Regions from separate parts of the Ramlibacter sp. AN1133 genome, predicted to be linked through region 2. Evidence: predicted binding sites of a transcription regulator. Region 2 holds the regulator's gene; each other region holds the start of a gene.
What was found. The regulator LexA, encoded in region 2, represses DNA repair genes until DNA is damaged. The targets are predictions, from matches to a motif close to ACTGTATNNNNATACAGT.
Positions count from the first base shown of each region.

Region 1: the regulator LexA is predicted to act here: its motif matches at 6,432-6,449, upstream of imuA (translesion DNA synthesis-associated protein ImuA).
Region 3: the regulator LexA is predicted to act here: its motif matches at 2,239-2,256, upstream of imuA (translesion DNA synthesis-associated protein ImuA).

Region 1 covers NZ_JBBKTQ010000009.1:3,985-13,507, forward strand. The annotation lists gene WG923_RS14035 (hypothetical protein) at 1-188, shown strand, start outside; gene WG923_RS14040 (error-prone DNA polymerase) at 1,229-4,330, opposite strand; gene WG923_RS14045 (hypothetical protein) at 4,342-4,539, opposite strand; gene WG923_RS14050 (Y-family DNA polymerase) at 4,584-5,663, opposite strand; gene imuA (translesion DNA synthesis-associated protein ImuA) at 5,602-6,423, opposite strand; gene WG923_RS14060 (hypothetical protein) at 6,755-7,672, opposite strand; gene WG923_RS14065 (hypothetical protein) at 7,816-8,244, shown strand; gene WG923_RS14070 (AAA family ATPase) at 8,504-9,523, opposite strand, start outside.
Region 2 covers NZ_JBBKTQ010000031.1:44,045-53,567, forward strand. The annotation lists gene WG923_RS27020 (type IV pilus assembly protein FimV) at 1-9, shown strand, start outside; gene WG923_RS27025 (MFS transporter) at 27-1,214, opposite strand; gene WG923_RS27030 (D-2-hydroxyacid dehydrogenase family protein) at 1,239-2,246, opposite strand; gene WG923_RS27035 (DUF1993 domain-containing protein) at 2,395-2,913, shown strand; gene WG923_RS27040 (hypothetical protein) at 2,933-3,211, opposite strand; gene lexA (transcriptional repressor LexA) at 3,319-4,017, opposite strand; gene WG923_RS27050 (asparaginase) at 4,089-5,027, shown strand; gene adk (adenylate kinase) at 5,218-5,877, opposite strand; gene kdsB (3-deoxy-manno-octulosonate cytidylyltransferase) at 5,979-6,758, opposite strand; gene WG923_RS27065 (Trm112 family protein) at 6,755-6,961, opposite strand; gene lpxK (tetraacyldisaccharide 4'-kinase) at 6,942-7,937, opposite strand; gene WG923_RS27075 (ExbD/TolR family protein) at 7,934-8,362, opposite strand; gene WG923_RS27080 (MotA/TolQ/ExbB proton channel family protein) at 8,445-9,077, opposite strand; gene xseA (exodeoxyribonuclease VII large subunit) at 9,432-9,523, shown strand, end outside.
Region 3 covers NZ_JBBKTQ010000004.1:311,988-321,510, forward strand. The annotation lists gene WG923_RS07720 (DNA-3-methyladenine glycosylase) at 1-280, opposite strand, end outside; gene WG923_RS07725 (ABC transporter ATP-binding protein) at 273-2,126, opposite strand; gene imuA (translesion DNA synthesis-associated protein ImuA) at 2,270-3,007, shown strand; gene WG923_RS07735 (Y-family DNA polymerase) at 2,973-4,433, shown strand; gene WG923_RS07740 (error-prone DNA polymerase) at 4,443-7,637, shown strand; gene WG923_RS07745 (DinB family protein) at 7,692-8,192, shown strand; gene WG923_RS07750 (helix-turn-helix transcriptional regulator) at 8,235-9,398, opposite strand.

The sequences.
Region 1 (9,523 bases), on a different contig from region 2:
GGCGCCTGGCGGACGCGGTCCAGGCGGGCGCGGCCCGGCACGCGGAGTCGCTTGCCAGCGCCTTGGGGGCTGGGGGACCTGCCGCAGTGGTGGTACCCCCCGGCAAGCCGCCTCAGTGGCCGTTCCCGGTGTCCGCGCACGCGTGGTCACCCGAGGCCGCGATGACCGGGTCTCGACTGCGCGGCTGACACCGCTGCGCGCCTGTGAGCTGGCCGGGAGCGTCGCGAGCGTGTCGTACGCACATGGCAGCGGCTACTGCCAAGGGGCGAGAAGCCAGGACGCCAGGTGGCACGCTTCCAGCAGCCAGATGGCCAACCGCGCGATGCGGTACCAGCGGGAGCGGGCTACGCAGCGCCTCGCGCGACGGAGCTGGCGCACGACAGCGGACAAGGTTGAACAGGGACGGGACTTCACGACGCACTCCTAAGAGGTGGATGGGCTTCGTGTAGTCACCGAGTTCGGAAATGCGATCCTGGGAGACCTAAAACCGGGCCTTAAGGCGTCCGGAGTGGCTGCTTCTACCGGGCCGTCAGAAATTTGCCAGCGTCAGGTTTCGCCACAGTTCACCGGGGTCACATGCACTGGGATGGTCGAGGTCGTGCGCGGCTGCTTGGCCCAGACCCACCGCGCACCCTTAGCTTGCGCCTCAGGCCTGGCTTCAATGTCTGAACGACTTTCGCCATGAGGGGTGGATCGGCGATTTTGCAGAGCATTCGGCCCCGGGTCGCACATCATCGCCCGCCAGGGTTGGTGGTCATGTGCCAAGAAACTTATTGCGTCAGATCAATGTCCCTTCGCAGCAGCACACTCGATTGGAGTGGCCGCGCAAAGATAGCGAGTTGCTGAAAGCGTGCTTCTCGGTACCGTTCTTGACCAAGGAGAACCGAATGGACGGATGGTCGATCAGGTTTTGCGCGGGCACAACCGCAACTAGGTTAACGCTTCAAAGCGGACCTTCACGCGACGACAACGACGTCTGGGGTGAATGGAAGAGAGGTGGCCCAGATGAATTCCGGTTGCCAGACAAGCAACAGCAATTTTCTAAGCTGTTCTTCCAGATAGGGAATCCGGAAGAACAAGACGTAGAGTGCTGCGTGATGTACGACGGACAATGCAAGTACCACTTTTCGTTCGACGGCTCGCACTCAACGGAGACCGTCGAGACTTCCGACAGCGACGAGTGCCCTTGTTAATAGTGCACGGGAAGAGGTATTGCCGAGTCTGGGATCTATCGAAAGTCCCTGCTCTCCGCGCTCCCCGCCAGCCTTCCCAGCAGCGGCGTGAGGTCCTCGAGCTCGCGCGCAACTAGGTTGCGCACATCTCCCTCGCGCTGCCACACGCCGGTCACGGCTAGCAGCTTGGCGCGCAGCAACACGTCTCGCTGCTCCTCGCGGATGCTCTTCCAGCAGATCACCTGCAGCACGCCAGTCTCGTCCTCAAGGGACACGAAGATGGTGCCGTTGGCCGTGCTGGGCTGCTGCCGCAGCGTGACGATGCCGCAGGCCCGCACGCGCCGGCCATTCGGGAGGTCGTGCAGGTCTGCGGCCGTCTTCAGGCCGCGCCCCGCCAGCGTGGGGCGCAGCAGCGCGAGGGGATGGCGCCGCAGCGTCAGGCCCATGGAGGCGTAGTCAAAGACGATCTCCTCACCTTCCGGCGCAGGCGGAAGCTCCAGGATCTCCTCCTCGATCGGAGCGTCGCGCAGCAACTCCGGCGCCGGCCGCAGCGCCGCGGCGTCCCAGACCTGCTGCCGCCTGTGGCCCGAGAGGCTCTGGAGCGCGTCGGCGGCGGCCAGCAGCTTCATCTCGTGCTGCTGCAGGCCCGCGCGGCGCGCCAGGTCGTCGGCGCTGTCGTAGGGCGCGCTCGCGCGCGCCCGCACGATGCGCTGCGCCGACTCGCCCTTGAGCTTGTCGATCATGCGGAGACCCAGGCGCACCGCCGGCGCGTGGGGCAGGTCCTCCAGCGTGCAATCCACGTCGCTGGCCATCACGTCGACCGCGCGCACGTCCACGCCGTGGCGTTTCGCGTCCTGCACCAGCTGCGAGGGCGAGTAGAACCCCATGGGCTGGGAGTTCAGGAGCGCGGCGAGGAACTCCGCCGGGTGGTGGCGTTTGATCCAGCAGCTCGCGTACACCAGGAGCGCGAAAGACGCGGCGTGGCTCTCGGGGAAGCCGTACTCACTGAAGCCGTGAACCTGCTGCCACACCTGCTTTGCGAATTCCGCCTCGTAGCCGCGCGCGATCATTCCGTCCACCAAACGGTCGTGGTACTTCTCCAGCCCGCCCTTGCGCTTCCACGCGGCCATGGCGCGACGCAGGCCGTCCGCCTCGCCCGCTGTGAAGCCGGCGGCGATCATGGAGATCTGCATCACCTGCTCCTGGAACACTGGCACGCCCAGCGTGCGGCCCAGGGCGGCCTTCAGCGCCTCGCTGGGATAGATCACTTCTTCCTTGCCCATCCGGCGATTCAGGTACGGGTGCACCATGCCACCCTGGATCGGGCCCGGGCGCACGATGGCGACCTCGATCACGAGGTCGTAGAAGGTGCGTGGCTTCAGCCGGGGCAGCATCGACATCTGCGCCCGACTCTCGATCTGGAAGACGCCCACCGTGTCGGCCTTGCACACCATGTCGTAGGTGGCGGGGTCTTCCGCAGGCACGTCCTGCAGGCCGAAGACGAAGCCCTTCCTCTGGCTGATGAACTCCAGCGCCTTGCGGATCGCGGTGAGCATGCCCAGGGCCAGCACGTCCACCTTCAGCAGGCCCAGCGCGTCCAGGTCGTCCTTGTCCCACTCGATCACTGTGCGATCGACCATGGAGGCGTTCTCGATCGGCACCATGCGCGAGAGCGGCCCGCGCGTGAGCACGAAACCGCCCACGTGCTGCGACAGGTGCCGCGGGAATCCCATGATCTGCCCGGTGAGCTCCAGCATCTGGCGCACCTGCAGGTCGTCGGCGGACAGGCCCAGGGCGGCCAGTTCCTCCTCGCGCACGGCCGCGGCGTCCCACCACATGTGGTCCTTGGCCAGCGCGTCGACCACGTCGGGATCGAAGCCGAGCGCCTTGCCCACGTCGCGGATCGCGGACTTCGGGCGATAGCTGATCACCGCGGCCGCCAGCGCGGCGCGGTCCCGGCCGTACTTCGTGTACAGGTACTGGATGACCTCCTCGCGCCGCTCGTGCTCGAAATCGATGTCGATGTCCGGGGGCTCGTTGCGCTCGCGGGAGATGAAGCGCTCGACCAGCGTGCTCATGCGGTCCGGGTCCACCTCCGTCACGCCCAGGCAGAAGCACACCACGGAGTTCGCAGCCGACCCGCGACCCTGGCACAGGATCTGGCGGGACCTGGCGAAGCGCACGATGTCCTGCACCGTGAGGAAGTACATCTCGTAGCGCAGGTCCGCGATGAGAGCGAGCTCGTGCTCGATGAGCGTCTGCACCTTCTCGGACAGTCCGTCCGGCCACCGCTGCCCTGCCCCCTCGTACGTGAGCCTGCGAAGGTAGCTCTTGGGCGTCTCGCCTTCGGGGACCACCTCCGAGGGGTACTGGTACTTCATCTGCTCCAACGTGAATTCGCACAGTTCCGCGACGCGCAGCGTCTCCTGCAGCAGGTCCTCGGGATAGAGCTGCGCCAGGCGCAGGCGCGTGCGCAGGTGCCGCTCCGCGTTGGGCTGCAGCGCCTCGCCGCACTCGGTGAGGGGCTTGCGCACGCGGGTGGCGGTGAGCACGTCCTGCAGAGGCTTGCGCGATCGAACGTGCATGTGCACATCGCCGGCGGCCACGAGCGGGATGCCCAGACGCGCGCTCGCCTGGCGCAGCATGTGCAGCCACATCTCGTCGCCCAGTACCCGCTCGCGCAGCGCGATCATCCAGCAGCTGCCCGCGAACCGCTCCACGGTCCACGCTGCCACCTGGTCGATCTCCAACTGCTTCAGGCCGCGCCGCGGCGCCACCAGAACCAGGCAGTCATCCAGCTCCGAACCGGTCACCTGGTCGGCGTGCAGCGAGTAGGTGCCCTTCTCGGAGGCGCGCCGCAGGTGGGTGATGAATTCGCACAGGTTGCCGTAGCCGGCCAGGTTGCGCGCGAGCACCACCATCGTGAAGGCCGCAGCGGCCTGCACCTCGAACTGCGCGCCCACGAGCAGCTTCAGTCCGTGCTCCTTGGCGGCGACGTGCGCGCGCACGATGCCTGCCATGGAGCACTCGTCAGTGATGGCCAGGGCCGCATAGCCCAACTCCTTGGCGCGCTCCACCAGTTCCTCCGCGTGGCTCGCGCCGCGCAGGAAGCTGAAGTTGGAGAGACACCAGAGCTCGGCGTACTGCGTCGGGATCATGGTCGCGGCGTTCAGGCGAACACGCCGTGCAGGTACCAGGCGGACTTGTCCTCGCCCAGGCGGGTCTGGAAGATCCACAGCACTCCGGCGTGCTGGCTCAGGGCCACCCAGTAGTCGCGCACCACGTTCTGCGCGGTGGTGCCGCCGCCGGCGTCCGGCAGCCGGTGCCACCACCCCCCTTCAAGGCGATGCGGCCCTGACAGGAGCACCAGGGGCCCCTGGTAGACGGGGCGATCACCGCGCGACGCAAGCTTCAGGGGCTCGGCCAGGCGGTAGGCGGGCTGCGGCAGGCGCGGGCGCGGCGTGGGCCGGCGCGGCTGCGCTCCTGCGCCGGCTGCCAGTGCACCATCCATTCCATCCGGTGGTCCTCCCGCGCCACGGGCCGCAGCACCCGCTCGGGCCCCAGGCGCGCGGCGACGCGTTCCAGCACCAGGGCCAGCGACTCGCTGGACTGGGTGGGGTCCGGCAGCAGCGCAGTGCTTTTCTCCTCCAGCGCCTGCACATCGTCGGCCACGAGCTCGAGGTCGCCCACGGGGGCCTTGAGCTGCACCTTGGCCAGGTGCTCCGCGAGAAGGCGGCACAGGTGCTCCACGTTGCGGGTGATCTCCGCCGTGCGGATCGTGAGCTCGCCTCCGTCGCCGGCCGTCTTCGATCGCATCGCATCGTGGGCCCAGCGCAAGGTATAGGAGGTGATGCCGCTGCGCCGCGCCGCGAGCCACCCACACAGCTGCATCAGCAGTCGGCGTGCGCCGAACAGGAGCGCCGGTGCCAGCTCCACCCGCGACATCAGCTCCAGCCGCTGCGCGAAGCGATCGGGAATTGGCACCCACGCGTGGCTTTCCGGGCGCAGTCCATAGGCCTGATCCATCGCCAGCAGCACCGCGGCGTCGAAGCGCCGGGAAATGCCGCCTCGCGGCAGCGCGCGAACGTCCCCCAATGTGCGGCAGCCCAGGCGGGCGAGCGTCGCCTCGTGCGCGCGCGCCGCGGTCAGCGTCGGGAAGGCCAGCGCGTCCAGCACCTGCTGCAGGGGCTTGGCGAAGCCGTTGGTGGCGCCGGCGCGCGCCAGGGCCAGCGCCGCCAGGCTGGTCGGCGCCCAGCTGGGCGCGGCGAGGCCCAGCTCCGCTGCTTCGGCCTTGATGCGCTCGACCAGCCGCCGGCGGCCGCCGAACAGGCGCGCGCTCGCCTCCAGCTCCATCGCGATGGCCGATTCCTCGAGGATCGCGACGCGCGGGGTGTACTGAAGCGCCCAGGTCGCGATGCCCTGCAGGGCCTCAAGCGAGGGCGAGCTGCTTGGCGGGTCGGCGGCTGGGTGCAGCACTGCCCACAGCGGCATCCACGGCCTCCGGAACCTGGAACATGCGGCTGGGCGCGAGCAGCCGCGGCGTGAGCACCGCTTCGAGCCCGCCGGGGATTGACGGCAGCCGCAGTGGCGCGGCGTGCGCCGGCCCGCGGCGCTTGAAAACGTCCACCACCAGCTCCCAATCGAGCCCGTAGGTGGCGTGCACCCTCAGCGGCGCGGCCGACGACTCGTGGCGAGCCGCCTCCGGCCGGCACAGGAACACCGTGGCGTCGCAGCCCTGGGAGCACACCTGAAGCCGGCGGATCTGCTCCTGGCGGGCCTGCGGCAGCCACGCGAGCACCGCGCCCACCGAGTTGGACTTGATCAGCTGCTCGGTGACCCACAGGCGCTCCGCCGGCGTGCTGGCCTGGATCCACACCAGCTTGCGCTCATCGAGGCCGGCGTGAAGCAGCCCTGGCAGGTGGGGCGGCTTGGGCGGGCCCACGAGAATCACTTCCCGACCGGCCGCCACGGCGCTGGCCAGGCCGCCTGCGAGCAGGCGCCACTCCAGCACCGCCGGCTGCGGCGTCAGGATCTCCGTGATCGATCGTAGCGGCCAGCCACCGCCGGGAAGCTCCCGGTCCAGGGCTTCCCATCCAGACGGGACCGCTTCGCCGATCTGCGAGCCCAGCTCGCTGCCCTTCCAGACACCCTTCGGAAGCTCCCCTTCACGCACGGCCGCGCGTGCCCTGCGTGGTGGCGGGGCCGGCTCGGCGGGGTCTTCTGCCCACTCCAGGGCGGCGAGGTTCGACATGACTAGATACTGGCTATGCGTACAGTATCCCACGTGCCCTTGCCTCGGCGGATACGCCTGTGACCGACGGACCGCACTAGAGCGGAATTTCACACAGAGCGGCAGCTGCTGAGCTAAGGCGACTAGGCTCAATTAGGGTGACTGCCGGTTATCTTGATTAATATTTAGATAACCAACGTGTCTAAGAACTACTGTTGCCGGCGAGTCCATTGAAGCGAGTCTCACCTTCCTGGCGCGCGACAAGGTCGACGCCAGCATCTGCGCAACCCAGGTTGCTGCGGTACGCCACCGCATCCGCAACCGCACGGGCGACCGAGAAGGAGGATGGCGGCTAGAGCGTGCCGGCGAGCGTCCGCAGGGCCTTGTAGCCCTGATGGTCCATGCGGACTTTGGATGCATCGCAGAACTGCTCGAACTTGTGCCAGTTCAGGGGCTTCGCGAACTTGGCCGCGTCTTCGGTGAAGACCTCGGCCTGTTGCACGATCCCCGCCATGTCGGCGTATTCGCGCAGCCGCTGCTCCAGTTGCCGATAGGGCATGGCCAAAAGCGCTTCCGGCTGGATGTCGGTGAGCGGCACGATCACCTTGAACTTCAAGGTGCGCGCCAGCTCCCGCGCATTCACGGTCGCTGCATAGATGCCCTCGATGTGGCCCTTGGTCTCGCGCACCGCCTTCTGCCCGCCGGCCATCGCACGCTCGTCTTCCGTGAGATCCCGGTAGTAGGCAAGCGAGCCGCGCTGCTTCACGCACTCCCAGAACGCGCGCTTCACCGGCCCGTAGCCATCCAGCGTCGCTACGATCTTGGCCACTTGGTCGGCGGCTGGCTGCAGCGCGTCGAACGCGGCTCGCGCCTGCTTCAGGGTAGCCTCCCGCGTGGTGAGAACGCGGGCCAGCACGTCTTGCAGCGCCTCCACCTTGCGCTGCGTCTCGAACTGCTCGTACATAGCGTGCCAGTCCGCGCCGAACAGCGTTTTCCCGCAGCAATGCCCGATGTTGGTCTCTAGGCCGGCCGCGTTCCGGATCACATAGCCGGCTCCGTGGAGTGTCTTGCAGTTGGAAAACCCGCACCGCAGCCAGTTCACCTTCTTGAAGCCGTAGCCGCCGATGATCCGGAACGGTGTTCCCTCACGAGGAGGGAGGTTTGCCCGGAACCCTGGGCGACCCTGAAAGTCTTTTGGCGTCTCGAAGCGAATGAGCCGTTCCGCAGTCGCGGTCGGGGCGGAGGTGACTTCGAGAGGGCTCTGACTCATCAACCCTGTACGTTAATACAGATGAGCTATTCTTGCAAGTCCCTGACAGGGCTTCGGCCGAAAATCGAATCCTTCAAGAATAACGACTCAAGAGTTACTGCAGGTGGTCGCTGTTCCGGGCCCTGGTGCCCTGGTGCGCCGGCATGTTCGCCAGCGTCTCGTTGGCCTTCTTCTGCTCCGCGATTCTCAGGTGTCGCTGCGCCACCGAGATCGAGATCTCGACGTTCTTCGCCAGGAAGCCGCCCTGTTCGCGCGCGGCGAACGATTTGTGCGACCAAAACAGGCAGGCCAGCGCGAAGAGAGGCAGCAGGTACAGCCCGTGCGAGCGGAGCGCCGGCCGTGGAACTCACAGGGACAGGTCGCCCTCGGGCGAATCATCCGCTCTTTGGGGTGCCAGCATCGATGACAAGACCAGCAATTTCAAGATGGAGACCAGCCACAAACCGCGCAAGGAACTGGCGACCCAGGGCGCCGCCTGGTCGACCAAGGGCTACTACGAGGCCATAGTCGCCGGCGGGCCTCAGGGCCAGCCGCGCCTCCATGCCGCTAAGTGGTCGATTCTCTTTGGATGAGTTCCACCTGGTAGTTGTCCACCTAAAACATGGAACTGGCGCTGGAGGTCCCATAACGACGCTCCTCGTAATGAAGGCCAACGAGGCGCTCGTACCGATACCCGCTGCCGCCACCCGCAAGATCCCCGGGCGGGAGCACGTGAAGCACATCACCGTCGAGGGCGAGAACGTGCACCGAAAGATCGGCGTGAACGCGAGGCACGCCGGCCCTGAATTTCTTGTTCAGGCCACGACGCACGTCACCGCTCCACCCAGCCGCTCACGCCGGCCGCTCTCGTTCGCGCTCGACCCGTTGCTGGGTGCCAGGCACGCCGTCGAGCATCCCGTGGCTGGCCATCACGTCCGCCAGACTGCTCTCTTCCAGCGCGTACACCCCGCGAGCCGCACGCCACACGAGCGCCTTCTCCTGCAACGCAAGCAGCGCCGTCTGGACCTGCGCCACGTCCAGCATGGCGGCAGGGTCGCCGGTGAGCCCCTTCAGCACGTCGCCATAGGCGGTGAGGGTTGCTGCCTCGAAGGGTGCATAGCCCCTGCCGCGGCCGGCCAGCACGCGCAACACGGTTGCCTGCGCCGGGGTGAGGCTGTGCACGACACGCAGCAACTCCTGGCTGCTCTCTTCGATCTGCTTGCGCACCGCAGCGCGGAAGCGTTCGCGAACCTCCTCCGGTCGCAGCTCGAAGTCGAATCGCAGTTCGTCTGCAGCGGCCCCGAGAATCTCCGGCCGGTTCGCGGCCTCCTTGAACAGCGTAAAGGTGTCGTCCACGTCCAGCGGCGCGGCGAGCCCCGCTCCCGCGCAGAACCATTCCACGTAGTCCCTCCCGAGCGGGGGAAACGAGATCAGCGGCGCGCCGAAGAATGCCTGGTCGCGACTGGAGCGCAGCATGGAGAGCTTGTCGCGGTTCGAACCTGTCGCCACCAGGCGCAGGCCGTGGTGCGCACTGCTGTTGAGCTCGTCGCGCGCGGCCTTCAGGGCGAAAAGGGCGTCGCTGCCCATTTCGCTCGTGATGGCGTGTTGGGCTTCGTCGATGATCAAGGCGATCGGCCGCTTCTCCTCGTCCGAGAGTGCCGCCAGCGCGTCGGAAAGCGACACCCCGTCACCGAGCCCCACCTGCTGGAGGTTGAACCCCACGCCGGCGACGGAAACCTTTTCGAGGCCGGTGTTGCGCGCCAGGCGCTTCAGGGCACTCTCATGCTTGGCCAGCTCCGACCGCACGGCGTTGACGATCACCACGCCCGGGTCGGCCTTCTTGTCCTTCCACAAGTCGACGTACACCACCAG
Region 2 (9,523 bases):
GGGCCTTGAGGGCTTCGTCGCCCGGGCTAGCGCCGGGCCGAGGCGAAGCGGCTGGCCAGCGCACTGGCCGCCATCGCCGCCACGAGGCCGGCCACGCCGGCCCAGTGCAGCGAATCCATCCCGCCGCCGGCGATCAGCCAGCCGCCGGTGGCCGCGCCGACCGCCTGGCCGGCGTACATCGCCGAGGAATTCAGCGCCACGGTCGCCGAGGCCAGCGCCGGCGCGATGCCTACCAGCCGCGCCTGCTGCGCCGAGTTGGTGGAAAAGCAGCCCAGTGCCCACGGGATGGTCACGAGGACCGCCAGCGGCAGCGACACGCCCAGGGGGAAGATCAACAGGCTGCCGGCCATGAGCGCCAGGCCGATCATCACCGCGCGGCCGGCGCCGACGCGGTCGATGTGGCGTGTCATCAGCATGTTGCCGGCCAGGCCGAAGGCGCCGAAGCACATGAAGTAGAAGCTCAGCGCGCCGGGCGCCAGGCCGAGCTTCTGGCGGAAGTACGGCGCCATGTACGAGAACAGCACGAACTGGCCGGCGGCGGAGAGCACGGTGACGCCCACGGCTACCATCAGCGCGCGCGAACCCAGCGTTTCCCGCCAGGCGGCGAGCGACAACGCCGGCGGCCTGATGCCGAAGGGCAGGGCGCGCCACACCCACGCTGCGCTCAGCATGCTGAACGCGGCGACCATGACCATCGCGCTGCGCCAGCCGAGCGTGCCGCCCACCAGCGCGCCCAGGGGCATGCCGATCACGGAGGCGAGCGACCAGCCGAGGAAGATGAAGGTGATGGCGCGCCCGCGCTGCGCCAGCGGCACCAGCAAGCCCAGCGAGGCTGCGGCCTGCGGCGTGAAGATCGCGGGCGGCAGCAGCGCCAGCACGCGCAACGCGAGCAGCCAGGCGAAGGACGGCGCGAAGGCGCAGGCCAGGTGCAGTGCCGCGTACCAGAGCATGGAGATCGACAGCAGCAGCCGGCGGTCCCAGCCGGCCACGAGGGAAGCGAGCAGCGGCGCGCCGACGCACATCAGCACCGCCCCGGCCGAAATCAGCTGGCCCGCGGTGGACACGGAAACCGCCAGGTCGCGGCTGATCTCGTTGAGCGTGCCCGGCACCACCATCACGCCGGTGCCGATCACGAAGTTGCCGAACAGCAGCGGCCAGAGGACGGAGGGCAGCGGCTCGCGGGCCGGCAAGGACGAAGCGAGCTCGGTGGCCATAGGGGACGCTGCCGCGCCGGGGCTTCAGCGGCGGACCTGGAGGGCGCCGGGATTGACGATGTTGGTGGGCGTGCCCTTGATGAAATTCACCACGTTGTCGAAGGCGGCGCCGAAATACAGCTCGTAGCTTTCCTGCTCGACGTAGCCGATGTGCGGCGTGCAGATGCAGTTTTCCAGTCGCAGCAGCGCGTGGCCCTGCAGGATCGGCTCGCTTTCGAACACGTCGATGGCGGCCATGCCGGGGCGGCCGCGGTTGAGCGCGGCGATCAGCGCCTCGGGCTCGATCAGCTCTGCCCGCGAGGTGTTGACCAGCAGCGAGGTGGGCTTCATGCGATTGAGGTCTTCCAGGCGCACGATGCCGAGCGTCTCGTCGTTCAGGCGCAGCTGCAGGGTGAGCACGTCGCTGTCGGTGAACAGGGCCTCGCGGCTCGGCGCGGCCATCAGGCCGTCGCCCTCCGCCCGGGCGCGGGATTCGGGGCTGCCCCAGACCTGCACGCGCATGCCGAAGGCCTTGCCGTAGCCGGCCACCAGCTGGCCGATCTTGCCGTAGCCCCAGATGCCCAGCGTCTTGCCGCGCAGGACCTGGCCCACGCCGAAATTGGGCGGCATGGAGGACGACTTCATGCCGGACTGCTGCCAGGCGCCGTGCTTGAGGTTGGCGATGTACTGGGGCAGGCGGCGCATCGCCGCCATGATCAGCGCCCAGGTGAGTTCGGCCGGCGCCACCGGCGAGCCCACGCCCTCGGCCACGGCGATGCCGCGCTCGGTGCAGGCTTCGACATCGATGTGGGCGCCGACGCGGCCGGTCTGGGAGATGAGCTTCAGGCGCGGCAGCTTCTCCACCAGTTGCCGCGTGATGTGGGTGCGTTCACGGATCAGGACGATCACGTCGGCGTCGCGCAGGCGCACGGAGAGCTGGCCGATCCCCTTGACGGTATTGGTGAAGACCTTGGCGGGGTAGGCTTCCAGCTTGGTGGCGCACTGCAGCTTGCGCACGGCGTCCTGGTAGTCGTCGAGGATCACGATGTTCATTCCCTCGATTGTGCCTTGCGGCCCGGTCTGGCCATGGCTGCGCTGCGCGCGTGCGTTGCAGCCCGCGCGGGCCAGCCAGAAAGGGCCGGCGCCGGGGGTTTCCCGCACGCTCCTAAGATGGCGGCTTTCAGCGAAGAGGAAATTTCCCATGACGATGTCGATGTACGCGGCGAGCATCCCGGTGTTCCAGCACATGCTGCGCAACCTGGCCCACATCCTGGACAAGGGCGAGGCGAGCGCACAGGCGCGCGGCTTCGACCCTTCGGCGCTGACCACCTACCGGCTCGCGCCGGACATGCTGCCGTTCACGCGGCAGGTGCTGATCGCCTGCGACGCCGCCAAGCTGTGCGCGGCGCGCATCTCCGGCGTGGAGGCCCCGAAGTTCGAGGACACCGAGTCCACCTTCGCGGACCTGAAGGCGCGGGTGCGCAAGACGCTGGACTACCTGCAGGCGGTGCCGGCCAGCGCCATGGACGGCAACGAGGACAAGCAGATCACCTTCCCGGTGGGGCGCGACAAGACGCGCACCATGACCGCGCAGGCCTACCTCACCACCTGGGCGCTGCCCAACTTCTTCTTCCATGTGACGACCACCTACGCGATCCTGCGGCACAACGGCGTGGACCTGGGCAAGGCGGACTACCTGGCCGGCGCGGCCGGGCGCTGACCCGGCAGGCCTGGCGCGTTCAGCAGCCCTGGGCCTCCAGCGCGGCCAGGCGATCGAGTTCGGCGCAGACGTCCGCCAGCCGGCCGGAGATCACCATGCGGCCGGCCGTGCTGCGCGGCGCGCTGGGCTCCAGCACGCGGACGACGCGCAGCGGCTTGAGTTCATGCGCCCGGGCCGGCCGGGCGGGCAGCGCGCGCGCCGGCGCGGCGGGCGAGGCATCGGTGGGCGGCACGAGGGCCGCGAGCAGGCCGCGGAACGCGGCGGCCAGGCGGGACAGCGAAAGGAATGCGTTTGCCATGTGACAGCTCCTGGGGAGACACAGGCAGGATTGGAAGAAAGGCTGCTGCCGCAGGGTGATGGCGAACGCCTCGCCATACGCCTGCCACCTGCGGCGGCCGCCGTGGCCTACATGAGCATCGTGTTGCGGATCAGGCCGACGGCGATGCCTTCGATCTCGAAGGGTTCGCCGGGCTCCACCACGATGGTCGGGTAATCCGGGTTCTCGGCATGCAGCTCGATCAGGTGCTTGTTGCGGCGGAAGCGCTTGACCGTGACGTCTTCGCCCAGGCGCGCCACCACGATCTGGCCGTTCTTGGCTTCGCGGGTGGCCTGCACGGCGAGCAGGTCGCCATCCATGATGCCGGCGTCGCGCATGGACATGCCGCGGACCTTGAGCAGGTAGTCCGGGCGGCGCTGGAACAGGCCGCTTTCCACGTAGTACGTCTTGTCCACGTGTTCCTGCGCGAGGATGGGCGAGCCGGCCGCCACCCGGCCCACCAGGGGCAGCGCGAGCTGCAGCAGGGTGGGCAGGGGCAGGTCGAACTGCTTGACCCGCGCCTCCTGGATGGCGCGCAGCGTCTCGCCGCGCAGGCGGATGCCGCGCGAGGTGCCGCTCACGAGCTCGATCACGCCCTTGCGCGCGAGGGCCTGGAGGTGTTCCTCCGCGGCGTTGGCGGACTTGAAGCCGAGTTCCCCGGCGATTTCCGCGCGGGTGGGCGGGGCGCCGGTGCGCTCGATGGCGCTCTGGATCAGGTCCAGAATCTGCTGCTGGCGCGGCGTGAGCTTGGGTGGCTCCATCGACGACTCCTGGTCCGTTGCGGTCATGCGGGCGTTGGTTGCCATGGCGGGACTGTGTTGATATCCAGTATCTGTATTTTTGAACAGTTTGGAGCGGAATGCAAGCGCACGAAAGAAGAATCGTCGTCCTGGCCACCGGCGGGACCATCGCGGGGCAGGCCGCATCGGCCGGCGACAACCTCGGTTACCGGGCCGCGCAGATCGGCGTCGGGCAGTTGCTGGCCGGGCTGGCCGGGCCGGCGGGCTTCGCCATCGAAGGCGAGCAGGTCGCGCAGATCGACAGCAAGGACATGGACTTCGGCGTGTGGCGGACGCTCGCGCAGCGCTGCGCGCACTGGCTCGCGCAGGAAGAGGTCGCCGGCATCGTGGTCACGCACGGCACCGACACGATGGAGGAGACGGCCTTCTTCCTGCAGGCGGTGCTGGCGCCGGCCAAGCCCGTGGTGCTGACCGGCGCGATGCGGCCGGCGACCTCGGTGGCCGCCGACGGGCCGCAGAACCTCGCCGACGCACTGGCGGTGGCCGGCTCGGGGCAGGCGCGCGGCGTGTGCGTGCTGTTCGCCGGCACGGTGCACGGCGCGCGCGACGTGCAGAAGGTGCACGGCTACCGGGTCGACGCGTTCGCATCGGGCGATGCGGGCGCCGTGGCGTACGTGGAAGAAGGGCGCTTGCGCGTGCTGCGGGCGTGGCCCGAAGGTGCGACGGTGCAGGCAGTGCAGGCGCTGCCCGATCCCGCGCAGTGGCCGCGCGTGGAGATCGTCTCGAGCCACGCGGGCGCGGGCGGTGCGTTTGTGCAGGCGCTGGTGAAGGACGGCGTGCGGGGGCTGGTGGTCGCGGGGACCGGGAACGGGACGGTGCACCAGGCGCTGGAAGCGGCGCTGCTGCAGGCGCAGTCCCAGGGCGTGGCGGTGCGGCGCACCTCGCGCTGCCTGCAGGGGCGGGTGCTGCCGCACGCGGGCGACCGCCTGCCGGCGGCGGAGGGGCTCACGCCCGTGAAGGCGCGGATCGCGTTGATGCTGGAGCTGATGGGGCGTTGAGACGCGCGCGAAGCGCTGGGGTTGCGCGCGCTTCGCGGCTTACCACCAGCCTACGGATTGCGGCCCGCCGTAGGCTCGGGTGACGCCAGGAACCCCAGCGATGCGCGAAAAGAGCAGCCGCGGCTTCTGCGGTCCGTAGGCTGGGGTGACGCCAGGAACCCCAGCGATGCGCGCCAGCGCGGCGCCGGCTTCAGCAGTCCGCCAGCGCCTCCAGCGCCCGCGCCGTGATCTCGTCCACGTTACCCATGCCGTCGATCTTGCGCACCTTGGGCGCGTTCTTCGGATCGCCCTTGGCCCAGTTGCTGTAGTACTCCACCAGCGGGCGCGTCTGCGCGGCGTAGACGTCCAGGCGCTTGAGCACCGTCTCCTCGCGGTCGTCGTCGCGCTGGATCAACGGCTCGCCCGTCACGTCGTCGCGGCCTTCCACCTTGGGCGGATTGAACTTGACGTGGTAGGTGCGGCCGGAGGCGGGATGCGAGCGGCGGCCGCTCATGCGCTCCACGATGGCGGCGAAAGGCACGTCGATCTCCAGCACGCAGTCGATCTTCACGCCGGCGGCCTTCATGGCCTCGGCCTGCGGGATCGTGCGCGGGAAGCCGTCGAACAGGAAGCCGCGCGCGCAGTCCGGCTGCTCGATGCGCTCCTTCACCAGACCGATGATGATGTCGTCGCTGACCAGGGCCCCCGAGTCCATCACCTTCTTGGCCGCCAGGCCCAGCGGGGTGCCCGCCTTCACCGCGGCGCGCAGCATGTCGCCGGTGGAGATCTGCGGGATGCCGTACTTCTGGCACAGGAAGGTGGCCTGCGTGCCTTTGCCGGCGCCCGGTGCGCCCAACAGGATCAGTCTCATGGGAATCCTCGGATGGTCTGGAAGTCGGTCGGCACTGCGGGCCGAGCGAAGCCGTCGCGCCTGTCGTCGCCGAGGATAGCACGCACCCTCCTGCGCGGAACTTACGCGCCGCTCGCGTTTCCTTGCCCTGCGGCAAAGAGAGCGCGCACGCGCTCGAGGTCTTCCGGCGTGTCGACGCCGGCGCCCGGCGCGGTGGCGCTCACGTGCACGGCGATGCGGTGGCCATGCCAGAGCGCACGCAGCTGTTCCAGCGCCTCGCACGCCTCCACCGGCGCCTGCGGCATGCGCGGGAACGCGCGCAGGAAGCCGGCGCGGTAGCCGTAGATGCCCACGTGGCGCAGCGGCGCGGGCTCGGGTAGCGCGCTCACGCCCTGGGCGAAGCCGTCGCGCCACCAGGGGATGGGCGCCCGGCTGAAGTAGAGCGCCAGGCCGTCGGCCTGCAGCACCACCTTCACGATGTTGGGATTGAGGAAGTCCTCGACGCTCGCGACCGGGTGGGCGGCCGTGCTCATGCTGGCCTGGGGGCGCTCGCGCAGCAGGTTCGCCACCGCGTCGATCAGCGCGGGGTCGATCAGGGGTTCGTCGCCCTGCACGTTGACCACCAGGTCGTCGCGTTCCAGCCCGAGCTGCTCGCAGGCTTCCGCGAGGCGGTCGCTGCCCGAAGGATGGTCGGCGCGCGTGAGCACGGCGCGCACGCCGTGGGCGCTGCAGGCGTCGGCGATGCGCTCGCTGTCGGTGGCGACCACGACCTGCGCGGCGCCGGACTGCTCGGCGCGATGGGCGACGCGCACGACCATGGGCAGGCCGCCGATGTCGGCGAGCGGCTTGTCCGGCAGGCGCGTCGAGGCCAGCCGGGCGGGGATCAGGACGGTGAAGCTCACACGAGCGGGGTGCGGGGAGGCAGGCGCTCCAGTTCCTCGTCGCTCAGCGTGCGCGCCTCGTCTTCCAGCAGCACGGGGATGCCGTCGCGGATCGGATAGGCGAGGCGGGCGCTGCGCGAAAGCAGTTCCTGGCGCTCGCGATCGAAGTCCAGCGGCCCCTTGGTGACGGGGCAGACGAGAAGCTCAAGCAGGCGGGGATCCATGCCGGGATGATAGCCGCGCGTCGAGGAGGCGATCGAGGTCCTGCCAGAACGCCGCCGGAATCTCGACCTGCAGCGGGACGGCCCACGCATCCGGCCGCAGTTGCCACAGCTTGACCGCATCCTTCTCGGTGCACAGCAGCGTCGCGTCCTTCGGGATCGCGGCGGGCAGGTGGACGAAATCGTGGTGGTCGGGCAGCGCGTAGCTCGCCGCCAGCGTGAGGCCCGCGGCGCGCAGCATGGCGAAGAAGGCCTCGGGCGAGGCGATGCCGGCCAGCGCGATCACGGGCACTCCGCGCAGGTCCGCCAGCGAACGGCGCGCGCCATCGCCGCGCAGCGCCTCGGCCGCCAGCGTGCGGCGCAGGACGTGACCCTCGATGCCGGGCGTGTCCGCGTCGCGCAGCACCAGGTCCACCGTTCGCGGCCACGGTTCGCGCAAGGGGCCGGCGGGCAGCAGCAGGCCGTTGCCGATGCCGCGCCGGTCGAAGACGCAGATCTCGATGTCGCGGGCGAGGGCGTGGTGCTGCAGCCCGTCGTCGCTCACGATCACCTGCGTGGCGGGATAGGCCGCCAGCAGCGCGCGGGCGGCCTGCGCGCGCCTGCGGGCCACGAACACCGGCAGGCCGCCGTTGCGGCGCAGGAGCAGCGGCTCGTCGCCGGTGACGGCCGGGTCGTCCTGCGGGCGCACCTCGCGGCAGTCGCGGCTGCTGCGGCCATGGCCGCGCGACACGACGCCCGCGCGCAGGCGGCGGCGCCGCAGGTGCTGGAGGATCGCGAGCACCACCGGTGTCTTGCCCGCGCCGCCGGCGATCACGTTGCCGACCACGATCACGGGCACCGGCAGGCGTTCGACGCGGCGGCGGCCCGAGGCATACAGGCGCCCATGCAGCGCGGAGCCCGCGCGATAGACGAGCGAAACAGGCCACAGCAGGCCGGCCAGCGGGCCGCGGCGCAGCCAGGCCCGCTGCAGGCCGCTCACTTGCTGCCTGCCTGCGCGGAGGACTGCGTGGCGAACGTGATCTGGGTCAGGCCGATGCGGCGCGCGGCCTCCATCACCGTGATCACGGACTGGTGGGTGGCGGTGGCATCGGCGCTGATGATCACGACCGAGTCCTTGCCCGCCTTGGCCGCTTCGGCCATGGATTCGGCCAGCGCCTCGGGCCCGCGGCCCGTCACGGGGTGCTTGTTCACCATGTAGCGGCCGTCGCTGGAGACGGCGACGATCACCTCGCGCGGGTAGTCGCGCTGCGCGTCGGTGTCGGCTACCGGCAGGCGCAGCTGCATCTCCGTGAACTTGCTGTACGTGGTGGTGAGCATCAGGAAGATCAGCACCACGAGCAGCACGTCGATGAAGGGGATCAGGTTGATCTCCGGTTCGTCCTTGGCGCGCGGGCGGAAGTTCATGCCGGCCTCCGCCGGGCCACTCCAAGGAGGCCGAAGCCCCCCCGGGAGGCAGCGCAGTACACGCAGTGACAAGCGTGGGGGCTCATGCTCTGCGGAGGTTGTTCAGGTGGCGGGCGAAGCGTTCCGCGGCCAGTTCCAGCGTCAGCAGGTATTCATCGACCCGGCCGCGGAAGTAGCGCCAGAAGATCAGCGCCGGGATGGCCACGATCAGGCCGAAGGCCGTGTTGTACAGCGCCACCGAGATGCCGTGCGCGAGCTGGGCCGGGTTGCTGCCCGTCGCCACGCCCGTGGCCGACTGCGAGCCGAAGATCTCGATCATGCCGATCACCGTGCCCAGCAGCCCGAGCAGCGGCGCCGCCGAGGCGATCGTCGCCAGCGCGTTGAGGTAACGCTCGAGGCGGTGGGCCACCGCGCGGCCGGTGCTCTCCATGTTCGCGCGCAGGTCGGCCTCGGTGCAGCGCGGATCGGAATTGAGCGCGCGAAAGCCGCTGGCCAGCACCTCGCCGAGCGCGGAGTTCTGTTCGAGCTGGCGCACCACGTCGGGCGAGGGCACCGACGCGCGCGAGACGGCCAGCGCTTCGTCCAGGAGCTTCGGCGGGGCGATCTTGGCCGTCTTGAGGCTCAGGAAGCGCTCGATGACGAGTGCGAGGGCCAGGATGGAGCAGGCAACGAGGGGCCAGATCGGCCAGCCTGCGGCTTGTATGATCGAAAGCAAACGGGGTCCTCCGCCGGGTGTACTGCCGGCAGCGACGCATTGCGCGCTGCCTGCCGCGGATTATCGCGGACTTGCTGCGCTGTCAGACCACAAGTACCGCGCGTAGGACGGCTCGACGTCGCCGTAGGACGACACTCACAAAAGTTGTGGATAACTTTGTTGAGAACCGACCTTCCCCCCCGCGCGGACCCGCGCCAATCCTGCAACGTGACAGAACGATGACCAAATGAGCAGGAAAATTCCTTTCAAAATCAATGACTTGCTCGACGGAATCAGCGTCACAGCCCATCTGTGGGCGTTTTCCCCCGCTTTCGGGACTCTGTGGATGAATTTCCATGGGGTTTTCCCTGAGGAATGGGCGCTTTGTTGACGGACGGCACCTCGGCAGGCGTGCGGGTCTGGGCGGTGGGCGCCCTGTGCCGCGCCGTGGCGGACGCGCTGGAGGC
Region 3 (9,523 bases), on a different contig from region 2:
GCACGCCCGCGCCGTGCCCTTCCTCGCGGCAGACGAAGTTCAGGCACCAGTGGATCCCGTACGAGCGGTACACGTACGCCCGCCCCGGCGGCCCGAACATCGCCTGGTTGCGCGGCGTCGGCCCCGAGTGGCTGTGCGATGCGGGATCTTCCCGGTCGTAGGCCTCCGTCTCGACGATCCGGCCGCCCACGCCGTCCACCAGCAGCACGGCCCCGATCAGCACGCGGGCCATCTCCGGCGCATCGCGCAGGAAGTCCGCCGGCTTCAGCCGCTTAGGCATGTTCCGACTCCTCTTCCTCGGTGCTCTCGCCGAGGAAGCCGCCGCTCTGGTGCTGCCACAGGCGCGCGTACAGGCCGCCGCGCGCGAGCAGGCTGCGGTGGTCGCCTTCCTCCACGATGCGGCCCTGGTCCATCACCACCAGCCGGTCGAGCGCGGCGATGGTCGACAGCCGGTGCGCGATGGCGATCACCGTCTTGCCCTGCATCAGGTCGACCAGGCTGGCCTGGATCGCGGACTCCACTTCGGAATCGAGCGCGCTGGTCGCTTCGTCCAGCAGCAGGATGGGCGCGTCCTTGAGCATCACCCGCGCGATCGCGACGCGCTGGCGCTGGCCACCGGAGAGCTTCACGCCGCGCTCGCCGACGTGCGCGTCGTAGCCCTTGCGGCCGTGCGGATCGCCCAGGTGCGCGATGAAGTCGTCCGCCTGCGCGCGCTGCGCCGCCCGCACCATCTCCTCCTCGGTGGCGGTGGGGCGGCCGTACACGATGTTGTCGCGCACGGAGCGGTGCAGCAGCGAGGTGTCCTGCGTCACCATGCCGATGGCGGCGCGCAGGCTGTCCTGCGTGACCTGCGAAATGTCCTGGCCGTCGATCAGGATGCGGCCGCCTTCCACGTCGTAGAAGCGCAGCAGCAGGTTCACGAGCGTGGACTTGCCCGCGCCCGAGCGGCCGATCAGGCCCACCTTCTCGCCCGGCCGGATCGCCAGGTTGAAGTCGTCGATGATCGGTTCCGGCTTGCCGTAGCCGAAGCGCACCCCCTCGAAGCGCACCTCGCCGCGCGTGATCGCCAGCGGCCGCGCGCCGGGCTGGTCCACCACCAGCTTGGGCCGGGTGAGGGTGGCGATGCCGTCCTGGATGGTGCCGATGTTCTCGAACAGCGACGCCATCTCCCACATGATCGTCGTGCCCATGCCGCTGATGCGCAGGGCCATGGCCGTGACGGCAGCCACCGCGCCGGGGCCGACCTGCCCGGCATTCCACAGCCACACGGCGTAGCCCGAGGACGCGAGGAGCAGGAACACCGTGATCACGTGGTTGACGATGTTCAGGCCGCTCACCAGCCGCATCTGCCGGTAGCCGGTGGCCCGGAACTCGGACATGGCCTCGCGCGCGAAGCCGGCCTCGCGGTGCGTGTGCGAGAACAGCTTGACGGTGGAGATGTTGGTGTACGCATCGGTGATGCGGCCGGTCATCATCGCCCGCGCATCCGCCTGCTTCTTGCCGATGCGCCCCAGCCGCGGCACGAAGTACCAGATGGAGATGCCGTACAGCGTCATCCAGCCCAGGAAGGGCAGCATCAGCCGCTTCTCGAATCCCGCGACCAGCCCCAGGATCGCCACGAAGTACACGCCGAGCCCGATCACGATCTCGATGAACGTGAACAGCAGTTCGCGCACCGCCAGGCCGGTCTGCATCACCTTGGTCGTGATGCGGCCGGCGAATTCGTCGGAGTAGAAGCCGATGCTCTGGCCCAGCATCATGCGGTGGAAGTTCCAGCGCAGCCGCAGCGGGAAGTTGATCGACAGCGCCTGGTGCTTCAGCGTGGTGTAGCCGGCCAGCAGGAACGTGCTCGCGAGCAGGACGGAGGCGAACAGGAAGATGGCGTGGCGCTGCTGCTCCCACAACTGCCCCGGCTGGGTGTGGGTGAGCCATTCCACGACGCGGCCCAGCACGGAGAACAGCCAGGCCTCGTACGCATTGAAGGCCGCCACCAGCAGCGCGAAGGCGAGCAGGTAGCGGCGCAAGCCGGCCGTGCAGGCCCAGAGGAAGGCGAAGAAGCCCTTCGGTAGATCCTGCGGAACCTGCTCCGGATAGGGGTGGACCAGTTTTTCGAACAGCCGGAACAAGGCCAGAAACTCCCGGGGAATGCGCTGTGGTGGGTGAAGTGGGGAGTTTGTACGGAATCGGCCGGCGGATAGCGACGGGGGGCGATCGTCTTGTATCCGGCGTGCCGAAAAAGCTGTATAAACAACCAGTAGTTTAGCTTCCCATGACCGCCGCCGCCCCTTGCCCCGAGTTCGTCCTTCCGCCCCAGGTGTGGCGGGGGCGCGAGCTCGCGCAGGCGCAGGAACGCACGCTGCCCACCGGCCATGCCGCGCTCGACGCGCAGCTGCCCGGCGGCGGCTGGCCCCTGGGAAGCCTGGTGGAAGTGCTGCAGCAGGAACAGCAGCAGCACGTCTGGCAGCTCGTGGGGCCGGCGCTGGCGCAGGCCATGCAGCCACGCGGCGAGCCGGCCGTGCTGGTGAATGCACCTTACCAGCCTTTCGGCCCGTCCCTGCGCGCGCTGGGCATCGTTCCCGAGCGGCTGTTGTGCGTGCACGCCGAAAAGCCCGCGGCCCGCCTGTGGGCCGCGGAACAGTCGTTGCATTGCGCGGACGTCTGCGCCGTGCTGGCGTGGCTGCCGCAGGCTCGCAGCGAGGACCTGCGGCGCCTGCACCTGTGCGCGCAGGCGTCGGAAAAGCTGCTGGTGGTGTTCCGCCCGATGCCGGCGCGCCACCAGTCGAGCCCGGCGCGGCTGCGCCTGATGGTGCAAGGCGCCGAGGAGATGCAGGTCAGCATCCTCAAGCGCCGCGGGCCGCCGCTGCTGCAGCCGCTGGCGCTGCAGGCGCAGCCCGCGCGGCTGGCGGCGCTGCTGGCCGCGCGCAAGTCCCGGCGCACCGCCGAACCGGCCGTGCCGCCACGGAGTGGATCGCATGTACTGGATCGCACTGCAACCCTCGCCGGATGAAGACCGCACCGCCTGGGGATGGCGAGCCTTGCAGTTCACTCCCCGGGTGGCGTCGGTCGACGAAGCGATCCTGCTGGAGGCGGGCGCGTCCGAGCGCCTGTTCGGCGGGCGCAAGCGCCTGCTGCGCAGGCTGCTGAAGGAAGGCTGCGAACTGCGCTTCGACGCCTGGGCGGCGGGGGCGACCGCGCTCGTGGCATTGTCGTTGCTGCGCATGAAGCGCAATGCGGTGGAGGCGCCGGAGCAGGTCCCCGACGACCTGCCGCTGTCCACCCTGAGTGCAGCCGCGCCGCACCTCGCGACGCTGGAGCGCATCGGCTGCACCACCTTCGGCCAGTTGCGCGCCTTGCCGCGCGCGGGGGTGAGCCGGCGCTTCGGCGCGGAACTGCTGCAGGCGCTGGACAGCGCGTACGGGCAGCGGCCCGAGCGCTATGCCTGGCTCGCCTTGCCGCCGGAATTCGACCAGAAGCTGGAACTGCCGGCGCTCGCGAGCACGACGCAGGATCTTCTCTTCACCGGGCAGCACCTGCTGTCGCGGCTGCAATCGTGGCTGCAGGGCCGCAACCTGGGCGTGCTGGCGCTGGAACTGGAATGGACGCTGGACCTGCGGCGGCTCGATGGCAGGCTGCTGCCGCCCAGCGAGCGGCTGGAATTGCGCACCGCGCAGCCCACGCAGGAGATCGGGCACCTGCGGCGGCTGGCGGGCGAACAGCTCGCGCGCACCGCGCTCTCCGCGCCGGCCAACGCGCTGCGCCTCCGCACGTTGGAAACCGTGCCTTGGGGCGGCCTCACGACGAGCCTGCTGCCGGAGGACAACAAGCCGGGGGAGAAGCTGCACCAGCTGGTGGAGCGATTGAGCGTGCGCCTGGGGGAGCAGAACGTGAGCGTGCTGGCGCCGCAGGAGGACCATCGGCCGGAGTGCATGCAGCAGTCGGTCCCCGCGCGCGGCGATGGTGGGGTGCGCGGGCTGGCGGTTGGTGGGGGGCGCGGGCTGGCGGTTGGTGGGGTGCGCGGGCTGGCGGTTGGTGGGGCGCGCGGGCTGGCGGTTGGTGGGGTTCGTAGGCTGGCGGTGAGCCCGAAGGCGAACCCCAGCGATGTTCCGGTGCCCCCCGCTGGGGTTCCCTCCGGTCACCACCAGCCTACGAAGAGCGCATCCATCCACGAAGCGCTCCTTCCCCCCTGGATCCTCCGCGAGCCCCTGAAGCTGCACGTCAAGGGCGACAAGCCCCTGTACCAGGGGCCCTTGCAGCTCCTCACCCGCGCCCGCCGCCTCGAAGCCGCCTGGTGGGACCCGCAATCCCCCGCCCCCGTGCTGCGCGACTACTTCATCGCCCGCAGCGTCTCCGCGGGCCTGCTGTGGGTGTTCCGCGAGCGGCTCGCGGCCGACCAGGACCGCGCGCAGTGGTTCCTGCATGGCCTCTACGCCTGAAGGCCCACCATGTCCTGGCTGCCCGACTACGCCGAGCTGCATTGCCTCTCGAATTTCAGCTTCCAGCGCGGGGCTTCGCATCCGCAGGAATTGGTGCAGCGCGCGCAGGAACTGGGCTATACGGCGCTGGCGATCACCGACGAATGCTCGGTGGCGGGCGTGGTGCGCGCGCATGCGCAGGCGAAGAAGCTCGGGCTCAAGCTGATCCTGGGTTCCGAATTCGCCCTCGACGGATTCCGTCTCGTCGCGCTCGCCCGCAACGTGCGCGGCTGGGGCAACCTGTGCGAATTCATCACCGCGGCGCGCATGCAGGCGGACAAGGGCGAGTACGTCTGCGCGCGGGACCGCAGCGATTTCCCCCTGCTGCAGGACTGCGAGATCCTGCTCGCGCCCGAACACGGCCTGCCGCTCGAAGACCTTTGCGAACGCATCGCATGGGCCTGCCGAATCTTCGGCGAGCGCGCCTGGCTCGCCGGCGAACTGCTGCTCGATGGCGACGACGAACTCTGGCAGCAGGCCTTGCAGCAGGCCAGCGACCGCACCGGCATCGAAGTGGTGGCCGCCGGCGACGTGCACATGCACGCGCGCTCGCGCAAGCCGCTGCAGGACGTGATGACCGCCGTGCGCGTGGGCAAGCCCGTGCCCGAATGCGGTTTCGCGCTGCAGCCGAATGCCGAGCGCCACCTGCGCCATCGCATGCGGCTGGCCACGCTCTATCCCGCGGAATGGCTGGAACACACGATCACGGTGGCGGACCGCTGCAGCTTCAGCCTGGAGGAGATCAAGTACCAGTACCCGCTGGAGACGGTGCCCGCGGGGCTCACGCCGCGCCAGGCCCTGCGCCGCTTCACGATCGAGGGTGCGGGCCAGCGCTATCCGCAAGGGGTGCCCTGGCGCGTGCGCAAGCAGCTCGTGCGCGAGCTGGACCTGATCTCCGACTGCGCCTACGAGATGTACTTCCTGACGGTGCACGACATCGTGCGCTATGCGCGCTCGCAGCGCATCCTGTGCCAGGGGCGCGGCTCGGCGGCCAATTCCGCCGTCTGCTATTGCCTGGGCATCACCGCCGTCGACCCCGCGCGCTCCGACCTGCTGTTCGAGCGCTTCATCAGCCGCGAGCGCAAGGAGCCGCCCGACATCGACGTCGACTTCGAGCACGAGCGGCGCGAGGAGGTGATCCAGTACATCTACCGCAAGTACGGGCGCGACCGCTCCGCCATCGCCGCCGTGGTCGCGAGCTACCGCTCGCGCAGCGCGATCCGCGATGCGGGCAAGGCGCTCGCCGTGCCGGAGGCGCTGGTCGACGCCTTCGCCAAGGACCACTTCTGGTTCGACGAGCGGGGCTTGCGCGTCGGCAAGCTGGGCGAACTGGCGGCGCACCTGGGCCTCGAGGTCGCGGAGAAGACGCTGGCGTTGTGGATGGAGCTCTCCGAGGAGCTGATGGGATTTCCGCGCCATCTCTCGCAGCACGTGGGCGGCTTCGTCCTCACGCAGGGCAAGCTCACGCGGCTGGTGCCGGTGGAAAACGCGGCGATGCCCGATCGCTCCGTGATCCAGTGGGACAAGGACGACCTCGACGAGATGGGCCTGCTGAAGGTGGACGTGCTGGCGCTGGGCATGCTCACGGCCATCCGCCGCTGCCTCGATTTCGTGGGCCAGCGCCGCGGCCGCCCGTTCGCTCTCACCGACATCCCCGACAAGGACCAGGCCACCTACGACATGATCTGCCGCTCCGACACGGTGGGCGTGTTCCAGATCGAGAGCCGGGCGCAGATGTCGATGCTGCCGCGCCTGAAGCCGCAGGTGTTCTACGACCTCGTGATCGAGGTCGCGATCGTGCGGCCCGGCCCCATCCAGGGCGGCATGATCCATCCGTACCTGAAGGCGCGCGAGCGGCTGCGCAATGGCGGGGAGGTCCTCTTCGAGAAAGAGGCGCTGCGGCCCGCGCTGGAGCGCACGCTGGGCATCCCGATCTTCCAGGAGCAGGTGATGCAGATCTCCATGATCGCCGCCGGCTTCTCGCCCGACGAGGCCGACCAGTTGCGGCGTTCCATGGCGGCGTGGAAGCGCAGCGGCGGCGTGCACAAGTTCCAGGACCGCCTGATCCAGGGCATGCTGAAGAACGGCTACCGGCTGGAATTCGCCGAGTCCATCTTCAAGCAGATCCTGGGCTTCGGCGAATACGGCTTTCCCGAAAGCCATGCCTACAGCTTCGCGCTGCTCGCGTACGACAGCAGCTGGCTCAAATGCCACGAGCCCGAGGCCTTCCTCGCCGCGATGCTCAACTCGCAGCCCATGGGCTTCTATGCGCCCGCGCAGTTGATCCAGGATGCGCAGCGGCATCGCGTGAAGGTGCTGCCGCCGGATGTCTCGTTCTCCGACTGGGATTGCACGTTGGCGGCAGATAGCAAATTGGGGTCAGATTCCAATTTCGGAACGAAATTGGAATCTGACCCCAATTTGCGGCCCCAGTTGCGCCCCAGCGTCCGACTCGGCCTGAGGATGGTCGGCTCCCTCACCGAAGCCGGCGCCCAACGCATCGTCCAGGCCCGCTGCGACCGCCCCTTCACCACCGTCGAAGACCTCGCCCTGCGCGCGCAGCTCGATCTCAAGGACCTCAACGCCCTCGCCGCCGCCGACGCGCTGCAGTCCCTCGCCGGCCACCGCCGCCAGCAGGTCTGGGAAGCCTCGGCGCAGCACAAGGCGCCGGGCATGCTGCGCGGAGCGCCGATCAACGAACAGGCGCTGCTGCTGCCCGAGGCCAGGGAAGGCGAGGAGATCTTCTTCGACTACAGCGCGATGGGCTTCACGCTGCGGCGCCATCCCGTCGCCCTGCTGCGATCGCGCCTCAAGCGCATGAAGCTCCTGACCGCGCAGGAACTGGACCAGCTACCCCACAACCGCAAGGCCGCCGCCTGCGGCATCGTCACCGTGCGCCAGCAGCCGCAGACCGCCAACGGCACCATCTTCGTCACGCTCGAGGACGAGACCGGCCCGGTCAACGTGATCGTGTGGAAGCACGTGCGCGAACAGCAGCGCGATGCACTGCTCCACTCGAAGCTGATGGCCGTGCGCGGCGTGTGGCAGCGCGACGTCGACAGCGGCGGGCAGGTCAAGCACCTGATCGCGGAGCAGCTGGAGGACCTCACGCCCTTGCTGGGTCGTCTTGGCCGCGGCCGGGACCCTGCGCGGAATTTCCACTGAACGATCCGTGGCGCCACGGCGCTGCCGGCAGCTGGCCCGAAGTAGCATGCGGACATGAGTGCCGCCACCCAGATCCGAAGGCTCACGCGCTACAGCGCCTGGGCCAATGCCAGGCTGTTCCAGGCCGTCTCCGAACTGCCGGAGGGAGTGGCGACCGCCGCGCGCCCCACGCTGTTCGGCAACATGGTGCACACGCTGAACCACGCGTACGTGGTCGACCAGATCTGGCAGGCGCACCTGGAAGGGCGGCCGCATGGCTTCACCGCACTCAACACGAAGGAGCCCACGCCGCTGGCCCAACTGCGCCAGGCCCAGGCGCTCATGGACCAGTGGTACGTGGCCTACGCCGACGCGCTGCCGGAAGACGCGCACGCCGAGGTCGTCGCGTTCCGCTTCGTCGACGGCGGCCCGGGGGCCATGAGCCGTGCCGACATCCTGCTGCACGTCGTCAACCACAAGACCTATCACCGCGGGTGGGTGGCCGACCTGTTCTTCCAGGCAGGGGCCAGGCCGCCGAGCATGGACCTGCCGGTGTATCTGCGGCAAGCGGGGTAAGGGGCCTTTCGCACGCGTGCGAAAGGAAACGGCCAGTCCCCCTCAGTACTGCACGGCCTGGTGCGGCAGGTGCAACAGCAGGCGGACCAGTTCGGGCTGGCGATTGGTCGCGGTCTTTTCGTAGATCGACCGCAGCTGCTTGCGCACCGTGTCGTGCTGCGTGCCCTGCACCTCGGCGATCTGCTTGAGCGACAGCCCCTCGGCCAGCAGCGTCGCGATGCGCGCTTCCGCCGGCGAGAGGCCGAACACCGCGTGCAGCAGGTTGCCGTCGCTCGCGGGCGCGGAGGCCGGGTGGTAGAACAGCAGCATCACCACCGGCCGCAGCCCGAAGGTGCCCATCGCGCCCTGCGGCGACAGCAGGGTGAAGAAGGCATAGAGCGCGTCGGGCTGGTCCGGCGCCGTGATGCGCAGCGAGCGGAACTGCGTGTCCTCGCCATCCTCCGCCGCCTCGCTGTCCGGGCCCTTCAGGGCCTGTTCCATCTCCGCGCAGCGCCGCAGCAGTTCCTCCTGGTGCGGCGAGGGCAGGCGCAGCCGCCCCTCCTCCACCCTTACCAGGTCCACCGTCCGCAGCAGTTCCTTGGCCGCCGGATTGGTGTGCACCACCTCCCCTTCGGGGCCGGTCAGGATCACCGGCTGGCGCAGCCGGTTCACCAGCAGGTGCCCCACGAGCGCCTGCGTCGAATACACGAAGCTGCGCAGGCTGATGCGGCAGGCGCGCGCCAGGTGCGGCAGCAGCCGATCGAGGACGGCGAGCGCTTCGGGCGCGAGCGGCCCTTCCGCCGCGCCGCCGAGGGTGGAGAAGACCACGCTCGCCTCGGGCGTGTCCACCAGCACGCAGGCGCTGCCGAACGCGCGGTCGTAGGGGACGAGGAATTCCTGGTAGAGCGGGTGCGTGGCCACCATGTCGGGCGGCAGGTCCTGCGGGAAGTGCGTCCAGGTCCCCACGGGTTTCGACAGCACGAGCGGGATGCGCGGATCGATGAAGCGGTAGCGCTGCAGGTAGGCCAGTTCGCCTTCCACCGGCAGGTTCGCGCCGTCGCTGTACGACAGCGTGCCGTGGCGCTTGTCGAGGGCGAACATGTGGATCGACTTGACCCGCAGCACGTCCCGCAGCCGGTCGTACACCGCGCGCCAGCGCTCCTGGTGTTCCGCCGCGTCGTAGACCAGCTCGATCAACCCGTGCAACGACTGCTCTGACAAATCCATCGCGAGGCCTTGGCTCTTGTTGGTTCTGGCCGGGCGCGCCCCGGGGGGCGGGCCGCGCGGAGTGTAGCGGCGGATGCGGATCCGTGCAGGGGGCCCATGAAAAAGCCCGGACGGCGAAACCGTCC